DNA from 4 places in the Paenibacillus sp. GbtcB18 genome. Region 3 is predicted to be linked to each of the others. Evidence: riboswitches for the same ligand, from Rfam matches in the RefSeq annotation. Region 3 holds a riboswitch; each other region holds the start of a gene.
What was found. A riboswitch is a leader RNA that binds a small molecule or an ion and turns the genes downstream of it on or off. The one in region 3 is predicted to bind cobalamin.
Positions count from the first base shown of each region.

Region 1: linked by a shared signal. The riboswitch ahead of KVT34_RS21070 (energy-coupling factor ABC transporter permease) and the one ahead of nrdI (class Ib ribonucleoside-diphosphate reductase assembly flavoprotein NrdI) in region 3 are both predicted to bind cobalamin.
Region 2: linked by a shared signal. The riboswitch ahead of KVT34_RS12800 (class I SAM-dependent methyltransferase) and the one ahead of nrdI (class Ib ribonucleoside-diphosphate reductase assembly flavoprotein NrdI) in region 3 are both predicted to bind cobalamin.
Region 4: linked by a shared signal. The riboswitch ahead of KVT34_RS03375 (FecCD family ABC transporter permease) and the one ahead of nrdI (class Ib ribonucleoside-diphosphate reductase assembly flavoprotein NrdI) in region 3 are both predicted to bind cobalamin.

Region 1 covers NZ_JAGXJX010000007.1:308,106-316,195, forward strand. The annotation lists gene KVT34_RS21045 (S8 family serine peptidase) at 1-523, shown strand, start outside; gene KVT34_RS21050 (glutamine--tRNA ligase/YqeY domain fusion protein) at 847-2,529, shown strand; gene KVT34_RS21055 (energy-coupling factor ABC transporter ATP-binding protein) at 2,678-3,532, opposite strand; gene cbiQ (cobalt ECF transporter T component CbiQ) at 3,529-4,338, opposite strand; gene KVT34_RS21065 (energy-coupling factor ABC transporter substrate-binding protein) at 4,335-4,622, opposite strand; gene KVT34_RS21070 (energy-coupling factor ABC transporter permease) at 4,619-5,386, opposite strand; cobalamin riboswitch at 5,673-5,874, opposite strand; gene KVT34_RS32630 (permease) at 6,057-7,115, opposite strand; gene KVT34_RS21080 (hypothetical protein) at 7,256-7,786, opposite strand; gene KVT34_RS21085 (phospholipase D family protein) at 7,942-8,090, opposite strand, start outside.
Region 2 covers NZ_JAGXJX010000003.1:554,913-563,002, forward strand. The annotation lists gene KVT34_RS12775 (lytic polysaccharide monooxygenase) at 1-69, shown strand, start outside; gene KVT34_RS12780 (hypothetical protein) at 254-391, shown strand; gene KVT34_RS32600 (CobW family GTP-binding protein) at 671-1,750, shown strand; gene KVT34_RS12790 (TIGR03943 family putative permease subunit) at 1,930-2,868, opposite strand; gene KVT34_RS12795 (permease) at 2,896-3,918, opposite strand; gene KVT34_RS12800 (class I SAM-dependent methyltransferase) at 4,138-5,028, opposite strand; cobalamin riboswitch at 5,256-5,463, opposite strand; gene KVT34_RS12805 (aminoglycoside phosphotransferase family protein) at 5,636-6,541, opposite strand; gene KVT34_RS12810 (spore coat protein) at 6,740-7,228, shown strand; gene bshB2 (bacillithiol biosynthesis deacetylase BshB2) at 7,314-7,970, opposite strand; gene KVT34_RS12820 (YojF family protein) at 7,997-8,090, opposite strand, start outside.
Region 3 covers NZ_JAGXJX010000008.1:250,635-258,724, forward strand. The annotation lists gene KVT34_RS22505 (TolC family protein) at 126-1,499, shown strand; gene KVT34_RS22510 (GNAT family N-acetyltransferase) at 1,825-2,232, shown strand; gene nrdF (class 1b ribonucleoside-diphosphate reductase subunit beta) at 2,546-3,505, opposite strand; gene nrdE (class 1b ribonucleoside-diphosphate reductase subunit alpha) at 3,729-5,813, opposite strand; gene nrdI (class Ib ribonucleoside-diphosphate reductase assembly flavoprotein NrdI) at 5,800-6,159, opposite strand; cobalamin riboswitch at 6,449-6,644, opposite strand; gene KVT34_RS22530 (hypothetical protein) at 6,940-7,395, opposite strand; gene KVT34_RS22535 (hypothetical protein) at 7,538-8,090, opposite strand, start outside.
Region 4 covers NZ_JAGXJX010000001.1:694,412-702,501, forward strand. The annotation lists gene KVT34_RS03365 (TolB family protein) at 1-412, shown strand, start outside; gene KVT34_RS03370 (ATP-dependent DNA helicase) at 553-2,469, shown strand; cobalamin riboswitch at 2,572-2,773, shown strand; gene KVT34_RS03375 (FecCD family ABC transporter permease) at 2,872-4,053, shown strand; gene KVT34_RS03380 (ABC transporter ATP-binding protein) at 4,050-4,856, shown strand; gene KVT34_RS03385 (ABC transporter substrate-binding protein) at 4,862-5,869, shown strand; gene KVT34_RS03390 (hypothetical protein) at 6,095-7,009, shown strand; gene KVT34_RS03395 (ABC transporter ATP-binding protein) at 7,096-7,830, shown strand; gene KVT34_RS03400 (ABC transporter permease) at 7,823-8,090, shown strand, end outside.

The DNA of each region.
Region 1 (8,090 bases), on a different contig from region 3:
ACGGCCCGTGGAAGTTCTCGCCGCCCGGCAGATCGTGGACGGCATGGAAGCGAACCGCTTCGTTCCGCAGGCGGGCGTGACACGGGCTCAGTTCGCGGCGATGCTGGCCCGCCTGCTGCAGCTTCCGGCGGCTCCGGACGGCAAGCAGCAGTTCCGTGACGTCGCGAAGGGCACTTGGTACGCCGATGTCATCGCCCGCTCTTACAGCGCGGGGCTTGTCTCCGGCGTCACGGACGACCGCTTCATGCCGGACGATCCCATCACGCGGGAGCAGATGGCAGCCATGCTGGTTCGCGCCTTCGCTTACGGCAGCGGCATAGCGCCGGACGAGCTTCCCGTGCCGAGGGCGGCTTCTTTCGCCGATGAAGGTACGGCGGGGTCCTGGGCGGTGCCGTTTATGCGGAAGGCCGCCGGGCTCGGTCTGATCGACGGCTATGAAGACGGCACCTTCAAGCCGTTGAACGGCGCCACGAGGGCGGAATCCGCAAGCGTGATTTACAAGCTGAGCGCGCGCGAGTACTGAATTTTCACGTGCTGAACGCTGAATGCCGAATGTGCTGTCGATTTCCTCTTGTAGCTTCGATTCAAAACCGTCCCGGGCTTTGGCCCGCGGCGGTTTTTTGGTTCTTGGACACTATGGAAGCCGGAGCGGCACCGGCGGCATTTTTAAAGGGGAAACGATATTTAAGATATGGTCAGGCGAAGGACAGGAAAAGGCTGGGGACTTTTCGGGGCGCCGATCGTCTTTTGCAGGTTGAACTCTCCGTTTGTTATGGGTATGATGGAATACAAATACCGAATTGGACTGCGGCAGCGATTTCCGATAAGAAAGAAAGGTTGATCCGGATGGAGAACAAAAGCGCCACAACAAATACAACCAACACCAATTTCATTAAAAACATCGTGATCGAAGATCTTAACGAGGGCCGTGTAGATACGGTCGTCACGCGTTTTCCGCCCGAACCGAACGGGTATCTGCACATCGGGCACGCCAAGTCGATCTGCTTGAATTTCGAGCTCGCGGACGAATTTAAAGGCAAGACGAACCTGCGTTTCGACGATACGAATCCGGCGAAGGAAGACGAGGAATTCGTCAGAGCGATCAAGGAAGACGTGCAGTGGCTGGGCTTCGAATGGGACGGCCTCTTTTTCGCTTCCGATTATTTCGACTATATGTATGAAAAAGCGCAGCTTCTGATCCGCAAAGGAAAAGCGTACGTGTGCCAGCTTAACGCGGAACAAATCCGCGAAGGCCGCGGAACGCTTACGGAACCGGGCAAGGAGAGCCCGTACCGCGACCGTCCGGCGGAAGAAAGCCTGGATTTGTTCGAGCGCATGCGCAAAGGCGAGTTTAAGGACGGGGAAATGGTCCTCCGCGCGAAAATCAACATGGCTTCGCCGAACATTAACCTGCGCGATCCGGTCATTTACCGCATTTCGCACGCGCACCACCACCGCACGGGAGATGCCTGGTGCATCTATCCGATGTATGCTTTCGCGCATCCGCTGGAGGATGCCCACGAAGCGGTTACCCACTCCATCTGTACCCTGGAGTTCGAGGATCAGCGTCCGTTGTACGACTGGGTCATCCAGGAAAGCGAAACGGAACATGTGCCGCATCAATACGAATTCGCCAAGCTGAAGCTGACGGATACGATCATGGGCAAACGCTACCTGAAGCAGATGGTGGACGAAGGGGTTGTGGACGGCTGGGACGATCCGCGCATGCCGACGGTTTCGGGTCTGCGCCGCAGAGGCTTTACGCCGGAATCGATCCGCAATTTCTGCCGCGAAATCGGCGTGACGAAGAGCGACAGCACAGTCGACGTGAAATACCTGGATCATTTTATCCGGGAAGATTTGAAATTGAAGGCCCCTCGGACGATGGGGATTCTAAAACCGCTCAAGGTGGTCATTACGAATTATCCCGAAGGCCAGGTGGAGATGCTGGATGCGGAAATCAACTCGGAGAACCCGGAGATGGGCGTCCGCCAAATTCCGTTTTCACGGGAGATTTATATCGAGCAGGACGATTTCATGGAAAATCCGCCGAGCAAATATTTCCGCTTATTTCCAGGCAATGAAGTGCGTTTGAAGCACGCCTACTTCATCAAGTGTGAAGAAGTGGTCAAGGACGGGGCGGGCCATGTGATCGAGCTGCGCTGCACCTACGATCCGGAGACGAAGAGCGGAAGCGGGTTTACCGGCCGCAAAGTGAAGGGAACGATCCACTGGGTAGAAGCGACCCGCGCCGTACCGGCCGAGTTCCGGCTCTACGAGCCGCTGGTTCTGCCGGAGCAGGAAGAGAAGGAAGAAGGAAGCACGTTCCTCGACCGGATCAATCCGAATTCTCTGGAGGTCCTGAGCGGATTTGTGGAGGAGAACATGAAGGATGCCGAGGGTAACGACAAGTTCCAATTCTTCCGCCACGGTTACTTCAATGTGGACCCTAAAGCGTCCACGAAAGATCATCTGGTCTTCAATCTGACCGTATCGCTGAAAAGCTCTTTCGATATCAAGCAGGCTTAAGCACATCCGGATCGGTAAAAAAAGCGGCCCGCGTAAGACCGCGTCGGCCTTACACGCCGCATCTCGCGGCTTCCGGTTTGCGGACAAATACAAAAAGCAGGTGCAGGAGAAATTCCTGACCTGCTTTTTTTGTATGGGATTCAAGCGTCTAGCTCTGCGCAGCCGCAGCTTGAAGCCGGGCCGCGAGAAGCTCTCCGAAGGCATCGGCGCTCCTCGGAGGGTCGATGCCTTCCCGCAGCGCGCGGGGGAGGGAGCGCCACAGCCGGAGGAGCATGGGCAGCTCCAGACCGATGCGTTCGACGGTGTCCGTCTCCGCGAAAACCCGATCGGGCGTCCCTTGCAGCAGACAGGCACCCTGGTCCATGACCAGGACTTCATCCGCCCACGTGTAGGCCAGGTCCATGTCGTGGGTCGCCATGACCACGGTGACGCCGCTCTGCCCGATGTCCGCCAGCTCATCCAGCAGAAGCCGCTCCGACGCGCGATCGAGATACGCCGTCGGCTCGTCGAGCAGCAGCAGGCTTGGCTCCAGCACAAGAACGCCGGCCAGGGTGACGCGCTTCTTCTGCCCGAGGCTCAGGTGATGGATAGGGGTATGGGCGAGCTGCTCCAGGTCCATACTCTCCAGTACCGCTCCGGTCCGGACGCGGATTTCGGGCTCGGAAACGCCGGCGTTCCGCAAGCCGTAAGAGATGTCCTCGTACGGCGTACCGAGAATGAGCTGCTGCTCGGGGTCCTGGAACACGAGTCCTACCTGCCTGCGCAGCTCCTGCAGATCCTGGCGCTTGTAGGACACAGGAGCGCCCTTCCAGCGCACGGTCCCCGATTGCGGCCGGTGAATGCCGACGGCATGCAGGAAAAACGTCGATTTGCCGGAGCCGTTATGCCCGCAAAGCGCGATTTTCCGGCCCGCCGGAATCGTGAGGCTGAGTCCGGCCAGGGCCTTTTTTTCGGTACCGGGATAGCTGTAGACGACGTCCGCCAGTTCCATGATCGGATTCATGCGAATCCCCTCCATTTCAGCCAAATCTGAGCTGCCGTCAGCATAAAGATCCCGGTCATGCCTTCGGCTTTGTAGCGCGGCGGGACAGGGGCCGCCTCATAGGGGGCAAGTTCGATCCGTTCCGTGAAGCCGCGGGAGGTCAGCCCGTAGGTCAGACCACGGTAACGCTGCATCGTCCGGCCGAACAGATGAACGATCAGCAGAGCGGTATCGCGCAGTCCGCCTGCGAATCCGTTCTGCCCGCCCCGGCAGCGCTGGGCGGTCCGCATGGCGTGAGCCGTATCGGCGAGCAAAAAAATATAGCGGTACATAATCAGGGTCAGCTCAATCACGATCTGAGGCATGCGGATTTTTTTCATCACCTGAAGAATTTCCAGCAAGGGCGTCGTGAACAACACAAACTGCAGACAAGCGAGACAGGCGGAGACCCGCATAAACAGCCCCGCTGTGCGGGACAAAGATTCACCCGTGACATAAACGGTCCATGGACCGGCCGTTCCGATGATCCACCCCGAAGAAAGGGGAACCCCGGTCCCCGCATTTCTTCCAAATTCCAGCAGGAGAGCAGGCAGGCTGGCCGCGAAAAACAGCAGCGAGCCGCCGTATACGAGCCAGTAAAGCTTCCCCGGGACGCGTGCGTAAAGCAGGGTCCAAAGCGTTATCCATCCGAAAACGGCCAATTGAACGGGCGGAGCACTGGCATAGGACAGGATAAAGAGACAGCCGGCAAATCCGCATTTCCAGACGGGGGACAGTCCCCGGAAAGCATTGGCATAGGAAATGGTGTCAATCCGCTTGAGCATCATGCTTTAGGCTTCGGTTTGGAGGCCTTTCCCTTATACAAGCCGATCACATACCCGATAAAACCGGCTCCAAGCGCGGCTTGCAGCGCGAAAAGCATGCTTTCGGTTTCAGCGGGAGGCTCCATCAGCGACGCGAACCAAGGCTCGTAAGTCGGAGCGATTTCCTGAATCGCTTCCTCCGCGGCTCCGTCCGCTCCTCCGAACTCTCCTTTAACGAAAATGAGCGGCAGCACGGCAAGCAGGACGACCGCGACCAGGATCCATACATTCTTCTTCCACGTTTTCATGAACGGTCAGCTCCCTTCAGATTGCGCTGCAGAGCGGAAATTTCATGCGGCGTATAGGCTTGCAGCCAGCCCAGAACCAGCACGGTCAGCAGTCCTTCGCTGATCGCAAGCGGAATCTGCGTGACGGCGAAAATGCCCGCAAATTTGGCAAAAGAGGCGAGCATACCCCCGTCGGCTGCGGGAAATGCCACCGCCAACTGCACGGAGGTGACCAGATAGGTGGTCAGATCGGCGAGCGCGGCGCCCGTAAAGACGGAGAGCTTCTGCCTGCCCGTCGATTTGATCATGAGTTTGTACACGGCATAGCCGACAAACGGTCCCGCAACGGCCATCGAGAATGCGTTGGCACCCAGTGTCGTAAGCCCGCCGTGGGCGAGGAGGAGGGCCTGAAAGAGAAGAACGACGGAGCCGAGGACGCTCATGGGAAGCGGTCCGAACAGGATGGCTCCCAGTCCGGTACCCGTCGGGTGGGAGCTGCTTCCCGTAACCGAGGGTATTTTCAGGGCGGACAGGACGAATGTAAAGGCCCCGGCCAGACCGAGCATGAGCTTGAGCTCCGGCGTTTCTTTAGTAATTCGGATCAGAGCGCGGACGCCCAGGATGAAGAATGGCAGGAAGACCACCCACCAGAATAAGGCCCAGAAGGGCGGCAAAAAGCCCTCCATGATATGCATGGCGTAAGCCGACTCCGGCTCGTTTACCAGAAAGAAGCAGACGATTCCGGCTATAAGCAGAAAAGACGCCAGGGTTTTACGGATGTTCATCGGTAATCCTCCTTCATGAATGTGGTCCGCCGTAAGCGGCGGCCAGTGCGGCAGAACGGGGGCATGCCCCTGCTGTACTTTCGGACGGTGATTCGTTATACCCGATGCCCGGCTGCCAGCTCCGCAAGCTCTATCCGATGACTCCGATGCGGTAATTCCCGGCTTTGGACCTCTTCTCCGCACACAAAAAAAGACATCTTTCCCTTCGCACGGGAACACGATGTCTTATGCACGCAACAAAAAAAGTTTGCGATCTCAAACACCTCCCTATTCCTCGTAGGTCGTATCAGTGCTGTCCAAACAGGCAGGTCTCCTGGCTCGGGGCGTCCATACCGGCGCCTTCCCGGAACGTCTTAGTTCCAGTGGCTTCGTGCCGGATGTGATTGAGAGTGTTTCCCCTTACAGTGGCGGGACCGCGACGGCATTTCACCGTTCTTCCCTTTTAAATTTTAGAGTGGCTCTAAAATACCTGTTTCCACAAATATGCAGTTTTTCGTGATAATACTACAGGATGTCCCAAACCTTGTCAATTGCGGAAAAGGCCTGAATTTCAAGGCTGAAACGCTGCCGGAAGCGGTTTTGGAATCTCTCACACCCTGATCTTTGTAACCGCTGTCTTTTATTTGCGAAAAAAACGAGAGGGGTATCGGCCCTCTCGCTGAACTTGATTTTATAGGATGAAAATGCCGACCACGCCGGTTACGATTCCTGTCAGGACAACCATACTGGCTGTGAACCAGAGCACCCGCGCAGGAAACGCCTTGCGCACCATAATGAGGGACGGCAGGCTGACGGCAGGCAGCGTCATGATAAGCGCGGCAGCCGGTCCCGTGCCCAGGCCCAGGGCCATCATCGTTTTGGCGATCGGAATTTCCGCGGCAGTCGGGATGACGAACAGGGTTCCGGCCAAAGCGAGTCCGATCAAAGCGACGAGGCTGTTTCCGATCGCGGGATCGAGGGCCGGGAACAGCCAGGCGCGTGCGGCGCCGAGAATGAACACGGCGATGAAGTAGACGGGAACCACGGTCCAGAACATCGTCCAGAGCGCTTTCAGCCAGCGGACGACGACCGGCCCGGAATGGTGCTGCGCAGCCGGCATCTGCGGAAACTCGCCGGTCGCTGTATCGTCTTTCGTGACGAGGCGTTCCGCCCAGTACGAGACGCCGAACACGAGCACAATCCCAGCGGCGATTCTTAGAACGGCGAATTTCCAGCCAAGCACGAAGCCCATGAAAATGATCGTCGCCGGGTTCAGTACCGGGTTGCCGATCCAGAAAGCGAGAGCGGAGCCGATGGAGCCTGACTGCTTGCGCATGCCTACCGCTACCGGAGCAGCGCAGCAGGAGCACATCATGCCGGGCATGGCGCTAAGTCCGCCGGCTACTGTGCTGCCGAAAGTGCGCTTGCCGAACACCCGCTTCAGCCAATCTTGTGGGATCAGCACCTGAAGCAGAGAGCCGAGGACGATGCCGAGAATCGCGGCTTTCCAGACGGCTTTGAAATAGACCACGGAATAGTCCCAAGCCGCGGCCAGCGAAGGCTCGGCGGAGCCTGCGAGAATCGACTTCCCGATGTCGTGCTTGGCCGCCGCGGTAAGCGCTTTGTGGAAGTACGGCTCCCACTTGACGTAAAACAACCCGCCTATGAGAATGGCGATAAATAAAAAAGGTTTCCAGTAAGCAGTGCGCGGTCTGCTTTTGGTGGAAACCGGAATTGGAGATGTATTCACGTGATGTCCCACCTTTCTAAATCCACTTGCAACTATACCATAGTCACCGTGGAAAAAGAATGGCGTTCTTCTGTCAGAAATCTTCGGAGAATGATAGATGACCTATCGAAAGTTGGGCATGTAATCCTGTTCAACCTTTTTTACTCTAATGCACTTGCCGCATATTTACTAAGTCTGTCTTTAATTGGAGCAATGCCCTGTTCAGTAACTTTCAAAGAGGCCTTACCTTCTGTTCCAGGCTGGTAATAAGTGCTGCGGATAAGGGGGATTAAATTTCGTATTTCCGTTTCCAATACTTTATAGTCTTCTTTATTTCTGTCAGTAAGTTTTCCGTCATTCGCTTTATAGCTTTTTTCCATGTTTTCAGTTAGTGACAGCATATTTGCAGCTATCGGCTTTAAAGCCTCGTATTCGACCGCCTGATCTATTATAGCGGAGTAGGCTTCGATACTTACTAGTTTCATTTTTATGCCGGCTATGTTATCGGGAGAAAAATTCTCGATTTTGCTCGAAGCTACCTCATCGTAATTGTTGAGGACGACCGATAGTGAATGGCCGACAATGCTTTCCAAGCCCAGGTTTTTATTAGTATGCTCGCTATAAAATACGGATGCGGCGATGAGCAGAAGGAGAACAACAACGGAAATCGCTATGCTATTTTTTTTGAGCAACTCATTCACTCCAACTCGGTATCTGTTTTCTTCATAATGTCTTGCACCAGGTGCGTAATATGTCCCAAATCATTTGGAACATATTAGAAAATTATACCATTAACAAGAGAATAATTACAAAATAACATTCGAGAGTTAGAGCAATTTTTAAATAATCAATAAGTCGTAAATCCCAGCATGTCCTGCAGATGATAGACGATTCGCTTGAAGCCGACCAGCTTATCCTCGTAGGCCGGATACTCCAGGGAGTACTCGGCATCCCGGTTATTCCACAGGCGGTCCCAGTAACGGTCAAGGTCCTGTG
Region 2 (8,090 bases), on a different contig from region 3:
GTATACGAAGCCAAATGGTGGACTCAAGGCGAAACTCCTGGGAAAGCCGACGTTTGGAAAACCGTTTAATTCACTTAACAAGCAGGACCATCCGAAGCTCGTCTTCGGATGGTCTTTTTTATTTGGACAAGAGGAATCCGCCTGGCAGCACCACTCTCTTTTTAGTGTATTACGCGAAAACATGTTTAGCATCGGGCTGAACGGGTAATTTTCTGTAGAGCAAGCAACCTTACATTTGAGGAGGTAAACGAAAATGGGTAAAAAAATGATGTTTACTGCAATTGGTCTAGGAGCTGCTTACTTACTCCGCAATAAAGACGCCCGTCAGAAATTGAAGGATCAATTCCAGAGCTTTACGGGTTCTGCCAAAACGCAACAGACCCTGCAATAATCCATAGGAAATTAAAAACTCCTCCGAACCCTTGTAATGGGGTTGGAGGAGTTTTTTTGCTGCTTTAAATAACCAGGGAATTCATTCCTGGATTAAACAACATAAGGAGGCCCGTTTACAATCCTCAACTTCCGCCTTGATTGAGCTGTTCGGTTTGCCGGAGAGTCCGAGTTCCTGTAAAATAAATTTAAACGTAACGATTACGGTTTTATTAGCATGGCCGTTTCCTGACAAGCATATAGTGAGAACATATCTTTACTCAAGAAAGGAACTTAAACCGTGACAATACCTGTATTCGTCCTTAGCGGTTTTTTGGGCAGCGGTAAAACGACCCTTCTGCTCCGTATGCTCGAAGAATCGAAGAAGCTTGGTCTGCGCCCCGGGATACTGATGAACGAACTGGGCAAAGCGGATGTCGACGGCTTAATTTTGAAAGGGCACAGCTCCGCTTCGATTGAAAAACTGCTGGACGGCTGTGTCTGCTGCAGCAAGAAAAGCGAGCTGACCGGCAGCTTGCAGGCTCTGCTTGTCCGCAAACCGGATATTTTGTTCATTGAGCTGACCGGTGTGGCCAACCCGGAAGAAATTGCCGATGTGCTCACGGAACCCGGTCTGCTGGGCCGTGTTGCCCTTAAACAGGTCATCACCGTGCTCGATGCCGAAAACTTCATGGATTACAACAGTCTGTTTGCATCGGACAAACTGCTCGTACGGACACTTAGAAGGCAGGTGGAAGTCGCCGATCTGCTTCTGGTCAATAAAACGGATTATGTACACCGCATCCGGCTGCACCAGATCGAGAAGGCCATACGCAAGCTGAACGGGCACGCCATGCTCGTGTATACGACCCACTGCCGCGTCGAGCTTAAGCCGATCCTGGAGGGAGTCCAGCCCGTACAGAAGGGCCCCCTGACGGTCCGGCCGATCCGGATGACGAAGATCACGACTCATCCGAAGGAGCCCAGCATAAACGGTACCGGACGCGGCATGCCCCCCGCAGATTCGCCGGCACCGGCGGAAACCGCGCCTTCCCACTCCCGCGTCCGCACCGTCACTCTCCCGTGGAATCAGCTTGCCGGGCTGACCAAAGCGGATGTGGACGCCTTCCTCCAGCGGTGGAGGGACGGTCTGATCCGCGCCAAAGGTTATGTGACGTTCGCGGAATCCAGTCACATGCATTTGTTTCAGTACGCAGGAAAGCGGAGTTACTGGGAGCCTTCCTTTTACCAGGGAGAGCCGTATCTCGTGTTTATCGGAATCGACCTGGATACAGACCGGCTGAGCGAGGAATGGCAGCGTCTTCAGGATACACCGCAGCCGCAGTCCCTTGAACCGGAATCCGGCCGCCGCCGGAAGTAGCTCAGGCACGAAATGGATCGGAGAAGCCTTCCATACGGCATGATCCATACGAGTTTTTTTGCGCCCCCCTCCCCGTTCTGTTGATGGTATCTACGATTAAGGTGCCTACTACATCCGGCTCTTGCATCGCAAACAAAACCGCTTTCCGTCGGAAAGCGGTTTTGTTATGGCTACAGCCTTTATTTTCCGAGATCGGCGAAATCACCGGCATACGGATATACGTAAGGGGACGAAGGCTCTTTAATTTTCCGGATCACGGCTCCCTCCAGCTTCATCGCATCTTTACCTTCGTACACCGACTTGCGGATCGTCCCTTTCACCGTTACCCATGTATCCTTGAGATACGAATCCGCATCCGGAGCTTCAACGATAACGCCGTACGGAGACGCATCGGCAGAGCAGCACTGCATCGTCAGTCTTGCGACGACGAACTGGTTTTTGGGCATGTCGTCCTCCCGGTAAACGAAGCCGCTGATTTCCATCTGTTTCCCCGCAAAATTGCCGGCGAACAGATCCACGGCCGTCAGCCTCTCCATAAAACCTTTCTCCCCGATAAGAATGGTTTGCTTTTGGTAAAGCCGCATGGCCAGCTTCGCGTAATCTTCCGTAAACCGGCTGCCTTTGAACATCTCCTTGAGCCTGGCTTCCTGCGTATCTTCCTTGCCCCGGCTCGCTTTCTCTGAAGATTGCTGCTTCTCAGGCGAATCGTCCCGGGTATCTGCATTCCTCTGCGTCTGGAGGTTGGAGGTATTCAGTTGAATCCCTTTCACTTGAACGATATCGCTCCCCGTTACCCGGTCGGGCAGCAGAAAGCCCAGCAGCAGCGGTAAAAGGAACAAGGAATAAGCCGCACCGTGCGAAAGCTTAGATTTCCTGACACCGGGCTCGCATCCGCAGTCGGATTCATTGCCTGAAGCGGGCTGCAGGGCCAGATAAATCTGGATCACGGCCAGCACGAACAGGGCGATCGCCGAAGCTTTGACGTACGGTACCAGGCGGGGCGCCAAGTAATGCGTCATGCCGCCCGTTTTGACCAGATAGACGATATAGAGCGAAAACCCGCATAGAATCGCCGCCCTCATAAAAGAATGGAAGGCGTAAGCGCGCCTGTCTTCCACCCGATTCACCTCCCCGAATTCAAAGCGTTAGTTGAAAAACAGGTGTTCGACAATGACGGAACCTGCAAACACGGTCATCGTGATAAGAACGGCCAGCAGCAGGACAAACTTCGTTTTGAAGACGGACAAGAGCATGAGCGTACTTTTAAAATCGAGCATGGGCCCGAAAACGAGGAAGGTGAGTAGGGAACCTTTGGAAAATGTCTGGAGAAAGGAAGAAGCGACAAACGCGTCCGAGGTGGAACAGAGCGACAATATGTAGGCAAATCCCATCATAAACAGATGCGGAAGCACTTCCCCCTCCCCCAGCGCCGACAAATCCCCTCTAGGCACAAAAGCCTGAATAACGGCCGTAACGAGAGAGCCGAAAATGAGATATTTCCCCATATCGAAAAATTCCCCGCCCGCGTGGCCCATCATCGTAACGAATTTGCCGCCGCCCTGCACGTGCGCACAGTCTTGTCCGTTCTCGGCATACAGCGAGTCCAGTCTGTGTTTCAACGGATTTTGGTTAATGAACGCGTATACGAATAAGCCGATAAACGCGCTGACTCCAAGGGCCAGTCCCATCCGGGCATACACCATTTCGGGATTCATCCGGAACGCCGTGTATGTGGCCGCATAGACGACCGGGTTCACGATAGGACCCGCCAGAATGACGATTACGCCTATGTACAGCGGCATTCCTTTGTTGATCAGCCGCCGGACGACCGGGATCATGCCGCATTCGCAAATCGGAAACAGGATGCCCAGCAGGCAGGCATAAACGAATCCGAGCAAAGGATTCCGGGGGATCGCTTTGCGGATCCAGGTTTCCGGGATGTAAACCTGCATGAACGAGGAAAGCAGCACACCTAGCATAATAAAAGGAACCGCTTCGAGCACGATGCCGATAAACATCGTCTTGAACAGGCGGAGAACCGAAGGGTCCGGCAGCCCCGCATTCCCTGTCCGCACGGCTTGCCAGGCCAGTATAGCCAGGAAACTTCCCGCTGCAATATAAATCAGGTGTCTTTTTCTCATCCCTCTGCTTGCGCCGCTGAAATGCACGTTCTCCCCTCCTGTGTACGACAATATCCTTATTTTAATCGTAATTATTACGTTTTTCAATAAAAAAGACTTCTCCCTTAAACCCTTTCCACTTTTTCATCCCTATGCGAGTTTGCCTGAATTTATGACAAGCTCCTTCCCTTGTCCGATTCGTGAAGCCATAAAAAAATCCCGGCACGCGAAACCGCGTTACCGGGAAAACACTTCAACGGCTCTGATTTAAACTTCCACGACCCGTTTCACTTCCGTGGGCAGGTCCGCAGGTTCCAGCCGTTTTTCCGGCTTCCAGTAAAGGAGAGCCGCTTTGAAATTGTGCGGGTAAATCAGCTTTCCGCCTTCTTCTCGCACATAAGCGTACAAGAGCTCCACAGCCTTCTTGCGGTCATACTCCTTGTCCAAAACCGCGCTCAGGTTATCCTTCATCAGCTCTTCCTCCGTATCGTAGGCATACGTTTTGTGCAGATTGACAATTTTACAATTCGCGTCGATTCCGAGTTCATAAAGCAGATTCTGCAAATGGATGTAATCTCTGCGTTGAAATTTGATCCGGCAGCCGAGCTGCTCCCGGATGTCCTTGTAGTGCGGTCTTTCGGGACCGCTTACCATTCCCGCGATTCCGAGACGCTTCGCCGTGTTGTTGATATGCAGCAGCGCCCGGTCGATCTCCTGCATCCGGTAGTAACAATTGACGCCGAATACCACGTCGGCCCGCTCCACCTCGGGAAGCTCTTCCCATTTGGCATGCACGAAGTTTACATGATTCCAGCCCTTCCGCTCCGCTGCGGCTTTCAGGAAAGCAAGCACGCTTTCGGAGCTGTCGACGCAGGTGAGGGAACCCGCTTTCTCGGCCGCTTCGAACGTATAATTTCCCCAGCCGGGGCCGATTTCCAGCACATCCTCGCCGGGATCGATCAAAGTGATCAGCTCCTTGCGCAAGTTGGCAACCCAAGAATCCACCCCGGCCTGTTCTTTCTTTTTCATAAAAGCGTTCCAGAACCCTTCTTCCTTGACGTCATCGGTCATCCGCACGGGAAGATTTCCGTCCCAGTCCTTCATTCCCTCCTGCCAAAGGGTTTTGTAGTTCGTATTTAGTTTGACTCCGTAATACATCGTGTTCCTCCCATACGGTTTGAAGATACTTGTACATCATTCTTTCGATCAAAATGCGGCGGACTTCATTTTACCCGTAAAGCCGGAGGATTCAACCGATCCGAAACAAATAAAAACATCCCGCCGAAGGCAGGATGTTTGGGTTCATCGCATGAATACGCCGGGGTCAGGACCCGACGATTAGGGAGAACATTCGCATCAACGCCATCCTATATCCGCGTAGGAATGAAGTTACCGGTAAACAGGCAGGTCTCCTGACTCGGGAACCCTATGCGCGTCTTCCCGGATTCACCAGTGACGTGATGCGCTTCGGCCGGGGCTTCGCCCCTTTTCCCCTTACAGTGGCGGGACCGTATCGGAATTGCACCGAACTTCCCTTTTAATCCGTTCCCTCTCCCCAGAGAAAGAACCGGAACCCGTTCAATAAAGAATGTTTGATATTTTGTTGTCTAAAGAAAAGCATACATGTCAAACAACTTCACGATTAATAGTAGTCCAAATCCGGCGTTTTGGCAAATACCGAAGCATGCGGGCAAGCAGGCGTACCGGTAAGGCGGGCCCGGCAAACTTCGGACTATGAAGTAGAGTCGCGACGGTTATGACTCCGCTATTCCCCTTCAATAATCAGGTTGATTTGATGAATAAAATCTTTTGCCAGTTCAAGCTGTTTATAGGCAAATTCCAAATCTCCGTTACCCGAGAGTCCGAAATCCAAGTTACCTAAAGTGGACATCAGTATGCGTGCGGTAACGGCAAATCCAAAAGCTTCCTTATCGGCCTGATTATTCATCTCACTCCAGATATATTGAAAGGTTGGCTCCTGAACTCCGTTGAACAAGGCAAGATTGCCTACATAGGAAGCCAGATCCCAGTATGCGGGCATCAAAGATACATCTTCAAAGTCCGACCAGATCCAGCCTTCGGGACTCGGTAATAAGTTTCTTGAATGGGCATCTCCATGAGACGGTATGAGCAAGCTTGTTTCAAGACGCATCTGTCTATCAATTGTGAAAAACAGACTTAACAAATCTTGTATACGCGGATCCGGATGATTCATTAATCTAAAAGCCGATTGACATGTCCGCTCCCAAACACCAAGCATAGGAATCTCGCCGGTAAAATCTTTCAATGCCAGTGAAAGTGTATTGACCAATTCAACTGCTTCGCTTGGCGAAGGGCGCTCCAGGTCTGTCGGGGGAACATACTTCCAAAGCGTCATCCATGTGCCGCCAATATCATATGGTCCTGCATCCGTAAGGTCGGTTGGCAAACGGACCGGCACTCCCTTTGAATGGAGATGACGTGCGGCTCTTAATTCACGAACCAGTACCTTGTAAGCGTAATCTCCATTATTTTTTGAAATCGCAGCGGCTATTCGGGCCACAATCGGAAACGGGGCCAAATGAACGATCAGGTTCCCGCCATTACCAAGCTCGATAGGAGTAATGTCTTTTAATCCGGCTTTTTCTGCCATTAAAACCGCTTTTGAAATAAGGCTGCTATTATTCGGCACTCCGCGGGCTCCTTAGTTAAGGTTAAAAATATATTAGCATCGTTGTCGTGTCCCCCATAGGTATTAAATAGTTAACAATCAACTATTCCCCATTCACACTTTCGTTAACGCGAACTTCCGTTTGGAGGTACTGACAACTTACTAATCTCCGCCCCTTCACATAGGCTGTTATAAACCCCACGAACGGAGTCTGAGAAGATGAGCCTGCCGAAAGTCCCCCAGCATCTCGCCTGGCACGAAACTTTGGAGCTTCACGAGCTTGTGAGCCTTCAGACCGGACAACTGATCGCTTGTAAACAAAAATTACCGACGCTTGCGGACGAAGGGCTTCAAACGCTTTTCAGAGCGGCGATACAAACCTTGGAGCAGAATCTGAACGAGCTGCTGGCGTATTATCCCGAAGCGCCTGCCGCCTCCAGGAATAAACCTGCGGAGCTCCCCGTCCTGGAAGCGGGACAGCTTCTCGCTTTTGCCAAAACCGCCGTACGCGGCTACGCCTGCGCCCTCACGGAAACCGCGACTCCCCGTCTACGGGCAACCTTTGTGAAACATCTGTTGAGAGCGGTCGAATTTCACGCCAAAGTGTTCAACCGGCTGTATGCGGACGGTGCGTACCCCGCTTATGACCTGAAGGAACTGCTGGAAAACGACGCGGCCAACGCCCGAGCCGCCCTCTCCCTCGAATAACGGCAAACCGCCAAGGAACGGCACGACTGCCTGCCCCTTGGCGGTTTATCGGCATGCGGGAACGGCTTCCGCCCCGCTCACTCTTTTATTGAAACCGGTATGTCCACAACCGCTCGTAGCCGAAGCGTTCCTGCACCTCTTTGTCGTTCGCGGATTTGCCGCCGAGCTGTCCGTTGAGCTGGAACTGGGAGCTGTGTGCAAGGATCGAGCCCAGCTTCTGCTCCAGATACGGCCTGACATCGTTCACGACATCCGCTTTGCCGAGCACATCCTCGCATCCTTTGGAAAAAGCGATGCAGTGAACGACCGGTCTCTCTTCCAAGGGGATTCGCTGGACCGTATCAATCACGGCCGCGCCCGTTGCGTCATGATCCGGATGCACGCTGTAGCCCGGGTAGAACGTAATGACAAGCGAAGGATTCAGCTCGTCGATGAGCCCGCGGATTTTGCCGACGAGCAGTTCGCGGTCTTCGAATTCAATCGTTTTATCGTGAAAGCCCAGCATCCGCAAATCCTGAATTCCGATCGACCGGCACGATTCCTCAAGCTCGGCTTTGCGGATTCCGGGCAGTGTCACGCGGTTGGCGACAAGGGGATTGCCCATGTTGCGTCCCATCTCTCCCAGTGTCAAGCATGCGTAAGTCACCGGGGTTCCCTGGCGTATATGGCCGGCAAGCGTACCGGATATGCCGAACGCTTCGTCATCGGGATGCGGCAGGACGACCAGTATGTGTCGTTCCATCTCCATCTACCTTCTCTCTTTGTAAGTTAAAAAGGGTCTCGGCTCAGCTGCAGCGAAACGACGAGCTTGCCGTCCTTATCATGTCCCGACAAAATCAGTCTCTGCGTCTCCGTTTCATCC
Region 3 (8,090 bases):
GCGAAAGCCATGCTTGTACGGTGCCAGCGCGCCGTTTACATAGTTTCAGTCATCAGCGCTTTTGTTCCCATGTCCCTCAGCCTGCGTTTAGTTCTTATCATACCTTGGAAAAGAAGGGATTTTCGATGAAAAAAATCATAGCTACGCTGACGGCGTCCGCTTTTGTATTCGGCATGGTGCCGGCCGCATGGGCAGCGGATACCCATTCGCCTTACTTCGAAGTCAAAGACGGCACCCTCGTTCAACTTCACGCGACAACCGATAAGCCTCTCAATAAGGATGAGGTGCGTCTGCCCGCGCTGGAGAAGGTCGGCAAGCTGACGCTGGACAGCGTGCTGGAACGGACGCTTAACAACTCTTACAACATGAAATTGCTCTACCTGAAAACAGCCGCGCTCGGCAATAAAAGCAGCGACCTGAAGGATCAGAGCGACAACCTGTACGGAGGCAGTTTCGAAGGCTACAAGCTTCCGGCTTCCCCGCAGGATTACATGACGCCGGAGGCGATGAAAAAATACCAGATCGACCCGACCAAGGCGACTCCGGACAGCTTCTTCTGGATCGGTCCGGTTGTCGAAACCAACACGGTGCTGAACAAAGTCATCGCAGGGCAGGGGCAGATGGTTAATGGCATTAACCAGATTTTGCAGGCCCAGCGCGAACAGATGAAAACAACCTCGCACCAGCTCGACACGGACATGTGGAACAACCTGCTCCAGACCGACGAAGCGATTGAAGGCATCAAGCTTCAGGTGACGGCGCAGTACGTGCAGCTTCTCGGCTCCAAGAAGCAAATCTCACTCATGCATGAGTATAAAAGCGTGGCGGAAAAAGAGATGAAACGCGCTCAGGTACTGAGCGACGCGGGTCTCGCTTCTCCGGAGGACGTGGAAACCGCCCGTAAAGCGGTGGACAAAATCGGCGACGATATTCAGACGCTTGAGAACAACTACCGCCTAGGCCTCGTGCAGTTGTGCTTTGATATCGGAGTTGAATACACGCCGGACCTGCTGCTTGAAGAGCCTGCCGCCGTATCCGAAAATGTGCAGCCGGTTGTGAAGAAAGACACCGAAACGCTGCTCGCTAATTCTTTTAAGCTGAAAATGGATCACAACGGCATCGACGAAGCCATCTGGCAGCAGCAGAATACCGTGACCAAGAATACGTACGGAGGCCAGTATCAGAGCGTCAACACGGGAATCGCTTATCAGAAACAGGAACAGACGAAAGCCGAGCTGGTCAAAAAGATCTACGCGACCTACAGCGATGCCGAGAACGCTTATCAGACCGTGCTGAACGAGCAGCGCAACCTGAATGACGCGCAGGCCGATGTCGCCAAGATGAAAATCCGCTACGAGAACGGATTTGTCTCTAAGCATGATTTCGATAAATTTTCTTTTAAGCTTCAACAGGCTCAAACCACGTTGGAGGGAGCTAGGCTGAAATACTTCGCCTTGGTACGCAAGGCCGAAGCGATGGATAGAGGATTTATCTCGTAAACAGCCTGTATTTCGAAAGTTTATGCAGTCTGAATGTATATGGACTTTATTATTAGGCGAATAAATAAGAGGGACCGGTCCTTGGATCGGTCTCTTTTTTTGAACGATTGAAAAAACAATTAAAAAAGTCAGTTGCCGAAAAATGGAGCATAAGTCTATAGTCTCCCGCATGCTCATGATGAGATCCATCGTATTCGGCGGTCAACCGTTTACCGATAGAATATCATGTTCAAAGTTGGGGAGAGAGGAAGTTAGTGTTGTATAAATATACATTATAACGGATAATTAATCTATTGGTTGTATACATGTACCGGAGGTGAGAGGGATGACCTTTAAGATCCGCACGGATCTGCCGGCGAAAGCCGATTATTACGAGCTGTTCCAATCGACAGGATGGAACGGGGACGGAATCTGGACGGAAGACATGCTGCACGAAGCGGTCCGGAACAGTTGGTACGTCGTTACGGTCTATGAGGGCGACAGGCTGGTAGCGTCAGGTCGCCTGGTTTCCGACGGAGTTATTCAGTGTATCCTATGCGAAATGATGGTACTGCCGGATTATCGGAATGGGGGCCTCGGCAGTCAAATCATGGATCATCTTTTGGATTACTGCAAGTCAAAAGGAATCCGCTGGGTCCAGCTTGCCTGCGCCAAAGGGAAGCAAGGCTTCTATGAACGCTATGGATTTCGCGAGCGGCCTGCCGATGCTCCGGGAATGGGCCTGTTCCTCTAACCGATGAGGAATGGCCGACCTTGATGCGGATTGAGAGCGTGGTGGAGCATGGGCGAAAGCACGCCTGAAGCGTGAGCAGCCGGTTGGCTGAAGCGACCTGCCGGAGCAGGGGGAGTTGAACGCCTGAAGCCGAGGCAGCCGTTGCCGGGGCAAGGCCAGCCATACGCTGCGAACAGCGAGCGCCCACATCCGGCACACCCGCAGCCGAACGCAAAAAGACGTACAAAATTGTCTCCAATTTTGTACGTCTTTTTCGTTTAGGCGGCCGCTTATACGGTCCGTCCTGCTCGTTCGGGCGCCGAAGGCGGCGGTCTTACAGCCCTTCGAAGCTGAAATCGTCGTCGCTAAGCGGTTCGACGCGGAGGGCGCGGACGTAGCCGTTGCCTTTTTTCGAGAAAAAGTCATGCTGCTTCGTCTGCGTCCGGATTCCGTTCAGAACGACCGGATGAACCGGCTCTTCCGGGAAGTAAGGATCGCGCCCGAGGTTCATCAGCGCTTTGTTGGCGTTGTAGCGCACGTAACGCAGCACATCGTCCTGCAGGCCGAGCGGAGTGTACAGCTCTTCCGTGTAGAGCTTCTCGATCTCGTACAGCTCCAGAAGCAGCTTGATCTGCTCCTCGGCGGCTTCCTGCTGGTCCGCTTCGCTCAGAGACGCGAACAGCTCCTGCGCCAGCGTGCCGACGTATAGGCCGTGGATGCTTTCGTCGCGCAGAATGAGGTCGATGATCTCGCCGCTGTTCGTCATTTTGCCTTGTCCCGCCAAATAGAGCGGGTAGAAGAAGCCGCTGTAGAACAGGTAGCTTTCGAGATAAACGGAAGCCGTCATCGCTAGATACAGGTCTTTCTCGGACTGGATGCTGTTGTAGTAGCGGTTGATGAGATCCGCTTTCTGCTGCAGGCGTCCGTTCTCTTCGACCCAGCGGAAAATGCCGTCGATCTCTTCGTTGCTCGCCAGCGTCGTGAAAATGCTGCTGTAGGACTTCGCATGGATCTGCTCCATCATGCCCATAAACGACAGCACGGCTTTGCGCTGGAGGCCGTCCATGTGCTCGACGAGTCTCGGCATGCCGACTCCGCCTTGAAGGGTATCCAGCAGCGTCAGGCCGCCCAGAACCTTCTTGTAGACGTCCTGCTCGTCCGGACTCATCTCGATCCAGACCATTTTATCGTCGGAAAGGGGAATTTCTTCTTCGGTCCAGAACTGCATGACGTTCTGCTGCCAAAACGACCAGGTGTAATCGTCGTCGGGTTTATTCCAATTGACGGCTTTCATCGTTTTCTCTCCTTTGGATGGGGCGCGCTGCAAATCCGGCATCAGTCGCTGCCGTGCCTAACCATAGGCAGCTTTATACGGGGCTGACAAGTTCCGGCCCTGCATAAAGCTGCTTATCGGGATAGCGCCATACGGATGATTTGCGGTCTGCGCTAAGCGTGTTTAAGCTCCTGTCGCGCAGCCGGTTTCTTTTACACGAATCTATTCTTAACCAGGCCCTCTCTTAAACGGAGCAGCTCAGGCATTCTTCCATGGTCAACCGCTTCGTGCGGGTGTAGTAGAGCGATTTCAGGCCTTTTTTGGCGGCGTACAGGTAGTTGCGGGCCAGCTCACGGGTCGAGATGTCGCTGTTTACGTGCAGCACCGTTGAAATCCCCTGATCCACGTGCTCTTGGATTTCCGCGATAAGATCAATGATCTTGAACGGGTCCATCCGGTAAGCCGACTTGTAGAAGAACATGTTCTCCTTGGACAGGTAAGGCATCGGATAGTAAGTCGTCGAGTTCGCATACGTGCGCGTCTCGATCTGATCGACAATCGGCATCACGCTGGAAGTCGCGTTTTGCACGTACGAGATGCTCTGCGTCGGCGCGATGGCCAGGCGGTAAGCATGGTACAGGCCGTGTTTCATGACTTGTTCTTTCAAAGCTTTCCAGTCTTCCGGCGACGGAAGATCCATGCCCTCGAAGAGAGCTTTGACTTTATCGGATTCCGGACGGTAGTCCTTCTCTTCGTACTTGGCGAAATAGGTGCCTTTTGCGTATTCGGAGCGTTCGAAATCGGCGAAAGTGATACCGCGGTCGCGTGCGATTTCCATGCTCTTCTCCAGCGAGTAGAAATTGATGGCCATGAAGAAGGCGCGCGCAAACTCTTTTGCTTCCGGGCTTTCGTAAGCGATCCGGTTCTTCGACAGATAGCCGTGCAGGTTCATCGCGCCGAGTCCGACGGAATGAAGCTCCTTGTTCGCTTTCACAACGCCTGGTGCGTTCGCGACCGTCGTGTTATCGCTGACGGAAGTCAGCGCTTCGATGCCGCTGTGGACGGAATCGCGGATGCTCTTCGTTTCCATCACGTTCACGATGTTAAGCGACGCGAGGTTGCAGGAAATGTCCCGGCGGATAATATCGCCTTGGCCGTAATCGCCGATCTCCGTCGTCTCCTGGAGCTGGAAAATTTCCGTGCACAGGTTGGACATTTTCACTTTGCCGATGTCTTTCAGAGCATGTCCGCGGTTCGCGTTGGAACGGTTCATGATGTAAGGGTAGCCGGATTCGAGCTGGATAACGGCAATTTTGGTCAGCATGTCGCGGGCGCTCATCACGACTTTCTTCTTCACGTTCGGGTTGGCGAGCAGTTCTTCGTACATCTCGTCAATATTCATATCGTCGAGGTGACGGCCGTACTCCTTGTAGACGGAGAACGGGGCGAACACGTGCAGCGGTTTATTCTGCTCGGCCAGCTCGTAAAACTTCTGCGGCACGATCAGGCCGATCGACAGCGTCTGGATGCGGGATTTTTCGTCCGCATTGATCTTTTTGCAGTCGAGGAATTCGATGATGTCCCAGCCGAATACGGAGTAGTAGACCGCTCCGGAGCCCCTGCGCTGACCCATTTGGTCCGCGTAGGAGAAGGCGTCCTCTAGGAGCTTCATGACGGGCATGATGCCCTTGGCGGCGCCTTCGACGCCTTTGATCGGCTCGCCGCGTCCGCGCAGCTTGGACATGTTCACGGCTACGCCGCCGCCGATTTTGGACAACTGCATGCAGGTGCCGATGACGTACTGAATGGAGTTCAGGGAGTCGTCCATCTCCAGCAGGAAGCAGGAGACCATTTCGCCCCGGCGGCTGCGTCCGGCGTTCAGGAACGTCGGCGTTGCCGGTTGGACGCGCTGCTCGATGATCGCCTTGGCGATCCGCTGGGCTTTGCCGAAGTCGCCTTCACCGAGGTGGAGAGCGACGATGGCGGCACGGTCCTCATACGATTCGAGGACTTGCTTTTTATCGTTGGTGCGCAGGGCGTAATCTTTATAAAATTTCGAAGCGGCCATGTAGGACTGGAACTTAAAGCCGCTTTCGCGGATGGTTTCGTGGATGGCTTCGATCTGCTCCAGCGTGTAGTGTTCGTACACGTTCTCGTAGAAATCTTCGCCGATCAGATAGTCGTAGCGTTCTTTGATGCTGCCGAAAGGAACGGTCTGCCCTTGCACTTCCTCAAGGAAGGCGTCCAGCGCTTCGCGGTCTTTCTCCAGACGGTAAAATCCGTCTTCCCCCGGTATCATGAGTTCGTTGTTCAGTTCAATATGCTTCAAGATGGCGCACCCCTTTATGGAATCGTTCCACGTCGCTAGACGTGCCGGAAAGTTCGAATTTGGCAAGCACCGGAACACCGTATGCCGATGAAATGCGGTCGGCGCTCAGGGCAAAGGATTGTCCCCAGTTCTGATTGCCGCTAGCGGCTACGCCGCGCAGAAGAGAAGAGTGATGTTTCAGAAAGTCCAGCACTTTGCCGGGAATTTGACCGAATCCGGTCGTATAGGTAACAAGGACGAACGGCTCCTGGATCGTCAAATCCTCTTCGATCCGTACGGCCTTCAAATTCAGCTTGTTAATGAATCGTTGAACATTTCCCGTACGGGAATCGTAAACTACCAGCATGGAAGCATCTTCCTTTCCACTCTATCAAAAATACGGGGCGCGCCGACCACGGGAAGTAGTCGGCGCGCCCGGATGAAAGCCGCCCCTTGTGACAAAGAGCGGCTCTAAATTCACAGTCAGCTCCCAGCCCTTTCGCGTGCCGCTGACGGCTCTGCAAAAAGGCTGGCTGCAGCCGCGCGTACAAAGCCGGCTGCCCGGCTCCCCGCCCGAAGGCGGAAGAGGGGGACAGCCGGGCTTGGCGGCTGTATGTGAAAAACGTCCGGACACCTCCCTATCTCCCGTAGGTTCAGCGGTGTCTTTCAGACAGGCAGGTCTCCTGGCTCCAGGTTCATTGCGCCCCTCCGCAGCCTTCCCGACGGCATTCGTCAGTGGCGGTATGGGTGGGGCGCTCCCCGTTGACAGTGGCGGGACCGCGCCGGATTCTCACCGGACTTCCCTTTTGATTCCCGCCTGGTAGGCGGGAAACCTGTCCAATCCATATATAGTCTATATATAGTGAATATGTAGGTGATAGATATGAATTTACCTCAATATATTGTGGTTTGTCAACAGTGCGTAAGGACTCAACAAGGGGAGAAAAACCGAGATAAAAGGCGAAAAAGGTGTGATAACCTGCCCATAAACGGGCGAGATTTTATTTGAGATTCTTTTTATTTCGACAAAGTTTGCGGGCGGCGGAGGGACATGCAGCCAAGCTGATTTCCATGCGCGGAGCGGGGTGTTTTCACGTGCATTCAAATAAAAAGGGATCAAGCTCCTTGGGTTGGAGCTTGATCCCTTTTACATGTTTAAATTCTTTTTGTTGTTCTTTTTATAAAGAATCATTATGCCTGCAAGTATCCATTCGATCACGTGCAGAGCGACAGACAAAGTGAGAGCGGACAAAAAATCCTTGATGTACACACCGGGAATCAGTGCATGGAGGAGAGGATGAATAAAAGTCTCGAAGAACAGGAAGCTCAGCAAGATGATCAGGGAAAAAGTGAAGAGATCCGCTTTGCCCGTAAAACGGATGAGTGAGCTGGTATGTTCAATCCCCCGGAAGAATGTCATATATAAGAAAGCAAAACCGGTTACCGGCCCGATGATGAGCAAGGAGAAAACCGGAATTGCCCATATTTTCGTCCTCCATGACGGTGCAGGTTCATGGTCCCGGCGCGATATATCATTCAGCAGGACGTTCAAACCGAAAAACAAAAGCAGCAGCAGTCCAAAGAGTAATGCGTAATTGTTCATACACGTCCTCCCTAATAGGTACATGCCTACAAATACGATTCTACCCCCAAGCTCGTCTTGAGGGTAGAAAAAGATGCAGCTTTAAAGGTTCCGAATGCCCAAAACAATTCGTTGAGCAGGGAGCCCCAGCCCTATCGTGCATTCAAATAAGCTTACTGTCAACCTGCTGCCTAACCAGCTCATCCACCGACCACGCTACGCACCAGGGGTACTGGTTTTTCGTTTCCTGCGGAATCCAGTAGCAGCGATCCGTTTTATTTTTATCGGGGTAGAACACATACATGAGCAGCTTCACTTCGCTGATATCATCGGTTTCACCCGGACGGGGATTCGGGTAACGGACCGTACAGCCCATTTGGGATGAAAATTGGGTGGATACGTTCACTTCATACGTGTACATGAAGCTGGACCCTACACCGATCGAAAATATATCGCCGGGCGCCTCGCCCGCAGGCTCGCATTCAACGGATACGCTGTTGGAAACGGAGGTGAAGGTTTTGCTGACTTTAATAAAATTTTCTTCGATTTTCATGGATTCCGACCAATTCACCGGCATACTGAACGAAAGCTGCTTATCCGCATAATCGGGCAGCGCCGTAAACCTTTGCACATAATGCTCGATGCGGTTCGGATCGGGCTGTTTCGGAAACGTGCTCAAGGATTTGCCTTTGCGGGCTTCGATGCTAAGATCCGAT
Region 4 (8,090 bases), on a different contig from region 3:
GGAAGACCGTGAGCCGAGGAAAACGAACTCGGTCTATCATCTCGTGCAGCCCGCAACGGGGAAGCTGACGAAGCTAAGCGAGGCGAAGCTTGCGGAATTGCATAATCCGCAGCCCGTCCTGGGAGAGTCCGGCGCGCTCATGCTGGTGGATGCGGGGAACGCCCTGTATACGCTTGTCGGTGACGAGACGAATTCCGGGCGGACTGTGAAGCTGCTCTCGGCCTCTGAACCGAAGCGGCTGCTCTGGGCGGAAACCGACTACGCCAAAGGCAGCGTGACCATAACCGCGTATGACATCGCGTCGAAAAAGGTCCGGACCACCGAAACGAAAGATCTGTCGGGCGGGGATCTGCAAGCGGCCGGTGAGGAATATGTGATCGATTCCGAGCTTGTCTACCAAAAACTTCAATGACTTAGCCGGCAAGTTAGAAAGACGAATCCGCCTCCGGGCGGATTTTATTTTGCGCTTCTAAGAAAAGGAGGATTCGCACGGGGATCTTTTGCGGTATAATGGACAGATGTACGTAACGATGATGTGGAGGCACGGCCAGATTGAGAAATTATCCATTTGCATTTGATCCGACGAAACCTTTTATTCAGCAGGCAAGCGACTGGATTGCCGACGTATTTTACGAGCTTCTGCCGGAAGCCGGTTTTGAAGTGAGAGACGAACAAATTTATATGGCGTTTCAATTGGAGAGGGCTTACCAGGAGAAACAGACCATCTTTGCGGAAGCGGGAGTGGGAACCGGGAAAACGCTGGTGTATCTGCTCTACGCTCTTACGTATGCGCGTTATACGAGAAAACCCGCGATTATCGCTTGTGCGGACGAGTCGCTGATCGAGCAGCTGGTCAAACCCGAAGGGGATATCGCCAAGCTCGCCCGGCATCTCGATCTGACGATTGACGCCCGGATGGGCAAGTCGCAGCATCAATACATTTGCCTGAATAAGCTGGACGACACCCGGGGCGGCGGTTCTGACGAAGAGGAAGTCTTCAGCGAGATTTATCACGGCCTTCCTTCGTTCGTCCACTACCCGGATACGCTCCAGTCTTTCTATCCGTACGGCAACCGTAAGGAGTACCCCGAGCTGACGGACGAGCAGTGGGAACGGATCGGCTGGGACGTGTTCCAGGACTGCCTCGTCTGCAGCCAGCGGCATCGCTGCGGACAGACGTTGTCGCGTGAGCATTACCGCAAGTCCGCCGACTTGATCATTTGTTCCCATGATTTCTACATGGAACATGTCTGGACCTACGAGGCCCGTAAACGGGAAGGCCAGCTTCCTCTGCTGCCGGAGCACAGCTCCGTCGTTTTCGACGAAGGGCATCTGCTTGAAACGGCCGCGCAAAACGCGCTCACCTACAAATTGAAGCATGCGGTATTCGAAAGCATCGTCATCCGGCTTCTGGAAGGCGAGATCAGAGAAACGCTGGCCCTGGCTATCGAGGAAGCTATCGTCCAAAGTGAAACGCTGTTCCGCGTGCTGGACGAAAGCAGCTATTCCGTCCCGGCCTCGGACCGGAAAGAATTCGCCTGGAACGAAGAGCTGAAACGGGAAGTAAGCCGGTTCCGGCAGCTGATCGACGTGATCGAGGAAGAGCTCGTATTCGAGAGCGGGCTGTCCACCCTGGATGATTACCAGCTCAAAATCGTCGAGGAGCACCTGGAAATGATTCAGCTTGCTTTGAGCTTGTTCGATAAGCCCGGCCAGCTCATTTCTTGGGTTACGGAGGATTCCGACGGCATCACCCTGGTCATCATGCCGAAAATGGTCAAGGAGATTTTAAGAGATCGCGTGTTCTCGAAAAAAATGCCGGTCGTGTTCTCATCGGCGACCTTATCCGTCAACGGCTCTTTTGATTACATGGCGGGCAGCCTCGGCATCGAGAGCTTCCTTTCGTTCTCCGTTCCTTCGCCTTACGATTACAGCGCCCAAATGAAGGCGAACCTGTATCCAGACAAGCCGGAGGAGGATAAGACCGGCCGTGTTCTGGAACTGCTCAAGCAATCCGAAGGACGTGCGCTTATTCTGTTCCCGTCCCGCGAGGCGCTGGGAACTTTCAGAGGGAGCTTGGCGCTGTATCCCGAATCTGCCGATTACCGGTTTTTGTTTGAAGGCTCGGCGGAAATCAGTCACCTCATCTCGTCGTTTCAAAACGACGAGGAAAGTGTCCTCTGTGCGGTAACGCTGTGGGAAGGACTGGATATTCCGGGGCCTTCCTTGTCCCACGTTATCGTCTGGGAGCTTCCTTTTCCTCCGGACGATCCCGTCTTTGCGGCCAAACGGAAAGATTCGGCTCAGCCGTACGAAGACGTGGACATGCCGTACATGCTGCTCCGCCTGAGGCAGGGCATCGGGCGGTTAATCCGGTCACGCGATGACCGGGGTATGGTGTCCGTTCTCGGTCTTGATTTGGACAATCCCGCAATCAGAGAGCAAATCCGGGGCCTGCTGCCCGATTAAGCGGGATGGAAGATGTTGCCGATTCCTGTCGTATCCGCTATGATAGACAAGATGCTTCCGGTTCGCACTCCGTATTTCGTGTAAAATACAGCCGGACGATGAATTGAATAACTCGGTACAGGTGCTTGCCGCAGAGATTTTGCCGCGGTACAGCTTAATAGGGAAGTCCGGTGCAATGCCGGCGCGGTCCCGCCACTGTAACAGAAGAGTCGCAGCAACCCTAGTCACTGGTATCCGTACCGGGAAGACTGCTGCCGATGATGACGCTGAAAGCCAGGAGACCTGCCTGTATCCGTAACACGATCAACCTACGGGAGATAGGGAGGTGTTAGATGCGTTCCGTACTGAAATTACGAGCGTCTTTCCCTTTGTCTGCAAACGAAGGGAGAGGCGCTTTTTTGCATGGTCAGTCCTAAATATATCAAGGATCGAGGTGAGGACTTGCAGTCGGTTTGCAATAAAGAAACGGTACGGGAGACTGGTGAGGCCGGGGGCGCCCGCTCCACGTCCGTAAAAAAAGACGGAAAGGCACGCGCCCTAACCGCTTTTCCGCTGCTGCTGGGCGGCTTGTCGCTTTTCCTTGTGATCTCCGTGACGGCGGCCGTCATGCTCGGTTCCGTGCGAATTGAGCCCGTCACGGTCTGGAAGATCGCTTTGTCGCATATGCCGGGAATCGGCAGCCTGATCGAGCGGGATTGGACGAAAGCACAGGAGCAAATTATCTGGAACATCCGCTTTCCCCGCGTCCTGCTCGGTCTTGTCGTAGGAGCGGGTTTGTCCGCGGTCGGAGTGACGATCCAGGCGCTGATCCGCAATTCGCTCGGCGATCCTTACATACTCGGGGTATCGTCCGGCTCGTCGGTTGCGGCTACCCTCGTTCTGCTGTTCGGCGGCTTCTCGTTTCTTGGCGCTTACGCGCTGCCGGTTTCGGCCTTTATCGGCTCTCTGGTCGCGATGGCGCTTGTCTTTACCTTCGCCAAGGTAGGAGGCCGCATATCGACCACCCGGCTGCTGCTTGCGGGAACAGCCGTTGCGAGCATGATGTCGGCGTTTACGAGTTTTATCGTCACGATGGCGCCGAACGCCCAAGGCATCCGCTCCGTCGTTTACTGGCTGATGGGCAGCCTGGCGGGCGCGAAGTGGGAATACCTCACCGCACCGGCTCTGATCGTGGTGTCCGGTATCCTTTTCCTGCTCTTTCAGCACCGGTCGTTGAACGCTCTTCTCGTGGGGGAAGGCGCAGCGGGAACGATGGGGGTCAATGTGCCGGCGTTCCGGACCTGTCTGGTGATCGTGACCGCGCTGATCACGGGAACGATCGTGTCCGTCAGCGGCTCTATCGGTTTTGTCGGCCTGATGATTCCTCATATCGTCCGGCTGGTGCTCGGCTCCGACCATCGCAAGGTGCTTCCGGTGAGCGTCCTTTTCGGGGCGGTCTACGTCATCTGGGCCGACGTGCTGGCCAGGCTCGCGCTTGCGCCGGAAGAACTGCCGATCGGCATCGTCACCGCGATATGCGGCGGCCCGTTCTTCATCTGGCTGCTCCGCAGAAGCTCATACGCGTTCGGAGGAACTTCAAAATGAACATGGAAGCGAATCATCTTTCCCTGACCATAGGGGCCAAGAAAATACTCGATTCCGTAAACCTGAACGTCCGCGAAGGCGAGTTTATCGGCCTGATCGGCCCGAACGGGAGCGGGAAATCGACCCTGCTCAAAACGGTCTACCGCGAGCTAAAGCCGGACGCGGGACAGGTGTTTTTGGATGAGCGGGAGCTGCTGAATCTGCCTTACAAAAAAGCGGCCGAACTGATGGCCGTCGTCAGCCAGGAATCTTCCGTGGAATTCGATTTCAGCGTGGCGGACATGGTTCTGATGGGAAGATATCCCCACAAGAAATGGTACGAAAGCGATACGGAAGCGGACCGGGAAATATGCCTCCGGGCCTTGGAAACGGTCGGACTCGGACACTTCGGAGAACGCAGCTTCGCGACCTTGTCCGGCGGCGAGAAGCAGCGGGTGCTTATCGCCCGGGCGCTGGCTCAGCAGGCGAAGTTTCTGATTTTGGACGAGCCGACGAACCACCTGGATATCCGCTACCAGCTTCAGATCATGGAGCTTGTCCGCTCGCTGGGAATCACGACGCTGGCCGCCCTTCACGATCTGAATATGGCGGCTTACTATTGCGACCGTCTCTACATCATCAGCGAGGGAAGGATTGCGGCGGAAGGAACGCCCGGGGAGCTTCTCGTCCCTGCTGTTCTCCGGGACATATTCGGCGTTAACGCCGAGGTGAACCTGCACGCCCTGACAGGCAAGCCTGTCATTACATACTTGCCGGAATCTTTTTATAACGCCGGACTAAAAAAGACGGAGGAATCCTTTTGAATCTTATGAAATCTCTTAAACTTTCTTTATTCGTATGCCTGGTTCTTGTCTGCATGGCCGCTATAAGCGCCTGCTCCGCTTCCGATTCAACGAAAGAACTTGTACCGAGAGGGACTGCGGAGTCGGCGGGAACAACGGCGGCAGCCGTAGAACTTGATAATATGGGACAGAAGCTTCATTTTGCGGAAGCGCCCAAACGGGCCGTGACCTTAAACCAGCATGCTACGGAAGTGATGCTTGCGCTTGGCCTGGAGAAAAATATGGCCGGCACCGCATACCTGGACGATCAGATCTTGCCCGAGCTGCAGGAGGCGTACAAGAAAGTTCCCGTTCTCGCCAAAACTTATCCGTCCAAGGAAATTTTCGCGGAGGCCGCTCCGGATTTTGCCTATGCGGGCTGGAAAAGCGCGTTTACGGAGAAAAGTGTGGGTACCCGGGAAGAACTCGCCAAACAGGGGGTTCAGACCTATGTGCAGGAATCTTCCAATAAAGCCGCTCCGACTTTGGAGGATGTGTACCGGGATATTTTGAACATCGGCCGCATTTTCAGGGTGGAGGCCAAAGCGAATGAGCTTGTGGACGGCATGAAGCAGCGCTTGAAAGACATTCAAGAGCAAATCGGCACGGTCGGGACTCCTCAGAAGGTGTTCATCTACGACAACGGCGAAGACAAAGCTTTTACGGCGGCCAACACCTACATTACGAGCTTGATCAACATGATCGGCGGCAAAAATATTTTCGACGATATTCAGAAAAGCTGGGTCGAAGTCAGCTGGGAAGAGGTAGTCAGCCGCAGCCCCGACGTGATTGTGATTATGGATTACGGCGATACGCCGGTAGACAAGAAGAAAGAGCTTCTCCTCGGCAAAAGGGAGCTGGCCGATATTCCGGCGATTAAGAACAAGCGGCTGCTCGTTCTTCCTCTGTCGGCCGCTTCCGAAGGAATCCGCGCCCCGATCGCTCTGCAGACGCTGGCGGAAGGGTTATATCCGGATAAAGTACATAAAAAATAAACCTTCTTTTCCGATCCGATTTCGAGCAGCGCCGATAAGAGCCGCCTGACCGAATGGAAGGAATGAAATGAGCCCCTGCGAAAGGGGCTTTTTTTATGCGATTAAGCTAAAAATGTTCACTAGAAAGTGATTTAAGAAAGTTTTAATAGATGCTTCATAAGGGGTTTATTTTTTTTGCCTATGATGACAGTGGCAGTAAAATACGAATGGTTCAGGAGGAAGAAGATGAACAAGAAATGGCTTGTGCTGGGAAGCGTAATCGGAATCAGCAGCCTCATGATGGTCACGACGGGAATTAGCGCCATGGCGGGAACTTCAGGGTATGACGCCTACAAGTCCGCGTTGAAGAACACCAAGACCGTGCAAAGTGTGACCGTTCAGGCGGCAGGGTCTTTGCGGGATAACGGGAATGTGGCGCTGAGCGCAAACGGCACGTTTAAAATGAGCCGCGAAGGCGGCTCGGCAAGCGGCTCGGGTGAAGTTTCCGCGGGCGGCGCTAAACAATCGCTTCAATTTTACAAGCAGGGAGATCAAGCGATTTTCAAACCGGGAAGCGGCGATGTGTATTATGTAAAAGAGGCGGCGGCCGAAGCGCATAAGCGCTTTAAAGGCTCCGCGGACAAAGAAATGCCGCAGCAAGTGGAAACCGTGGTCGACGCGCTGGTCGGCAATCTGAAAGATTATGTCGCCGTCGATGTGAAAGGGGACGGGAGCAAGCGCGTATCGGCGGAGCTGGACGGCGCTCAACTGCCGGCTGTCGTGCAGGCGATTGCGCCGATTGTCATCAAGCAGGGGTCCAAGGAGCACGGAGCGCCGGAGAAGAAGACTGACAACGCGGCCAACCCGTTCGGCCATGATTTTCTGAAAGGGGCCGCTCCCGAGCTGACCGATGCTATTCGCCTGGAGAAGGTGGCCGTTAACGCGACGATCAGTCCTTCGAACTACATTCAGCACCAGGAGGCGGAACTGACCGTATCCGGCAAGGATGCAGGCGGCAAGACTCATCAAATGGTCGTACATCTTCAGGCGGATCTGTCCGGATACGATAGCACCGCGCCGGATACGGTGGATCTGAACGGCAAGAACGTACAGAAGATGGAGTCCGAGCACCGGAACAAATGGCAGGGCAAAAACGGCTAAACGGGCCGATTGTTTCGTCCGCAGCGGATGGACGCGGGTTACCGACGTCCGCCGGCTGCCGGACGAGAAAGGAAGAGGTGATACGGATGCAACCGATTTTGGAGGTCAGCGGCTTAACGAAGCTATACCGCGGAACCGGACGCGGAATAACAGAGGTCAGCCTGCGGCTGGAGGCCGGCGACGTCTATGGTCTGCTCGGCCCGAACGGAGCCGGAAAGACGACGCTGCTGAAGCTGATCACGGGGCTGATCCGGGCCGATGGCGGCACGGTTACCCTGTTCGGCGTCGACAGGAGCCTCCATCACGAGCAGGCGATGGCGAATGTCGGCTGCATGATCGAATCGACCGATTTTCCCGATTTTCTGACGGCCTGGCAGTATCTCCGGCAGTCCGCACGCTTTTATCCGCAGGTGACGGGACAGCGGATGGAGGAGGTGCTGGATACCGTCGGACTGCTTGGGGTTCGCCACGAGAGAATCAAAGGCTTCTCGGCAGGCATGAAACAAAAGCTGGCGTTGGCGGCCGCCGTCTTGCCGAGGCCGAAGCTTGTTCTGCTGGATGAACCTACGAACGGTCTGGATATCGAGGGAACGGTCATGTTCCGCAGTCTGATCCGCACGATGTCGGCGGAAGAAGGGACCTCGTTCCTTATTTCCAGCCATATGATCCACGAGCTCGAGCAGCTTTGCAGCCGGGCGGGGGTTCTGGCCGGCGGCAGCTTGAAGAAAGAAGCGGACGTCTCCGGTTTGGTGCTGGAAGGCGGGACGCTCGAAGATTTTTACATGAAAGAAATCCGGGAGGGGGAGCTACAAGGTGCATAGATGGAAAGCGGGTTACGTGAAGGAGCTTTATTTGCTGCTGTACCGGAAAAAGGTCGGCATCTTCGGGGCGGTCTCCATCCTGCTACCGATTCTGTTTGCCGTCTCGTTACAGTCGCTTGGGCCCGTGCTTGGATTGCTGGCGATCACCGGCTCTTTTCCGATCCAGATGCTCGGTTTCTACACCGCGCTGTGGATTCCCCTCTTTATTTTAACGCTTACAGGCGACCAGTTTCCTCACGAAGTCGCTTCAAGGACGCTTA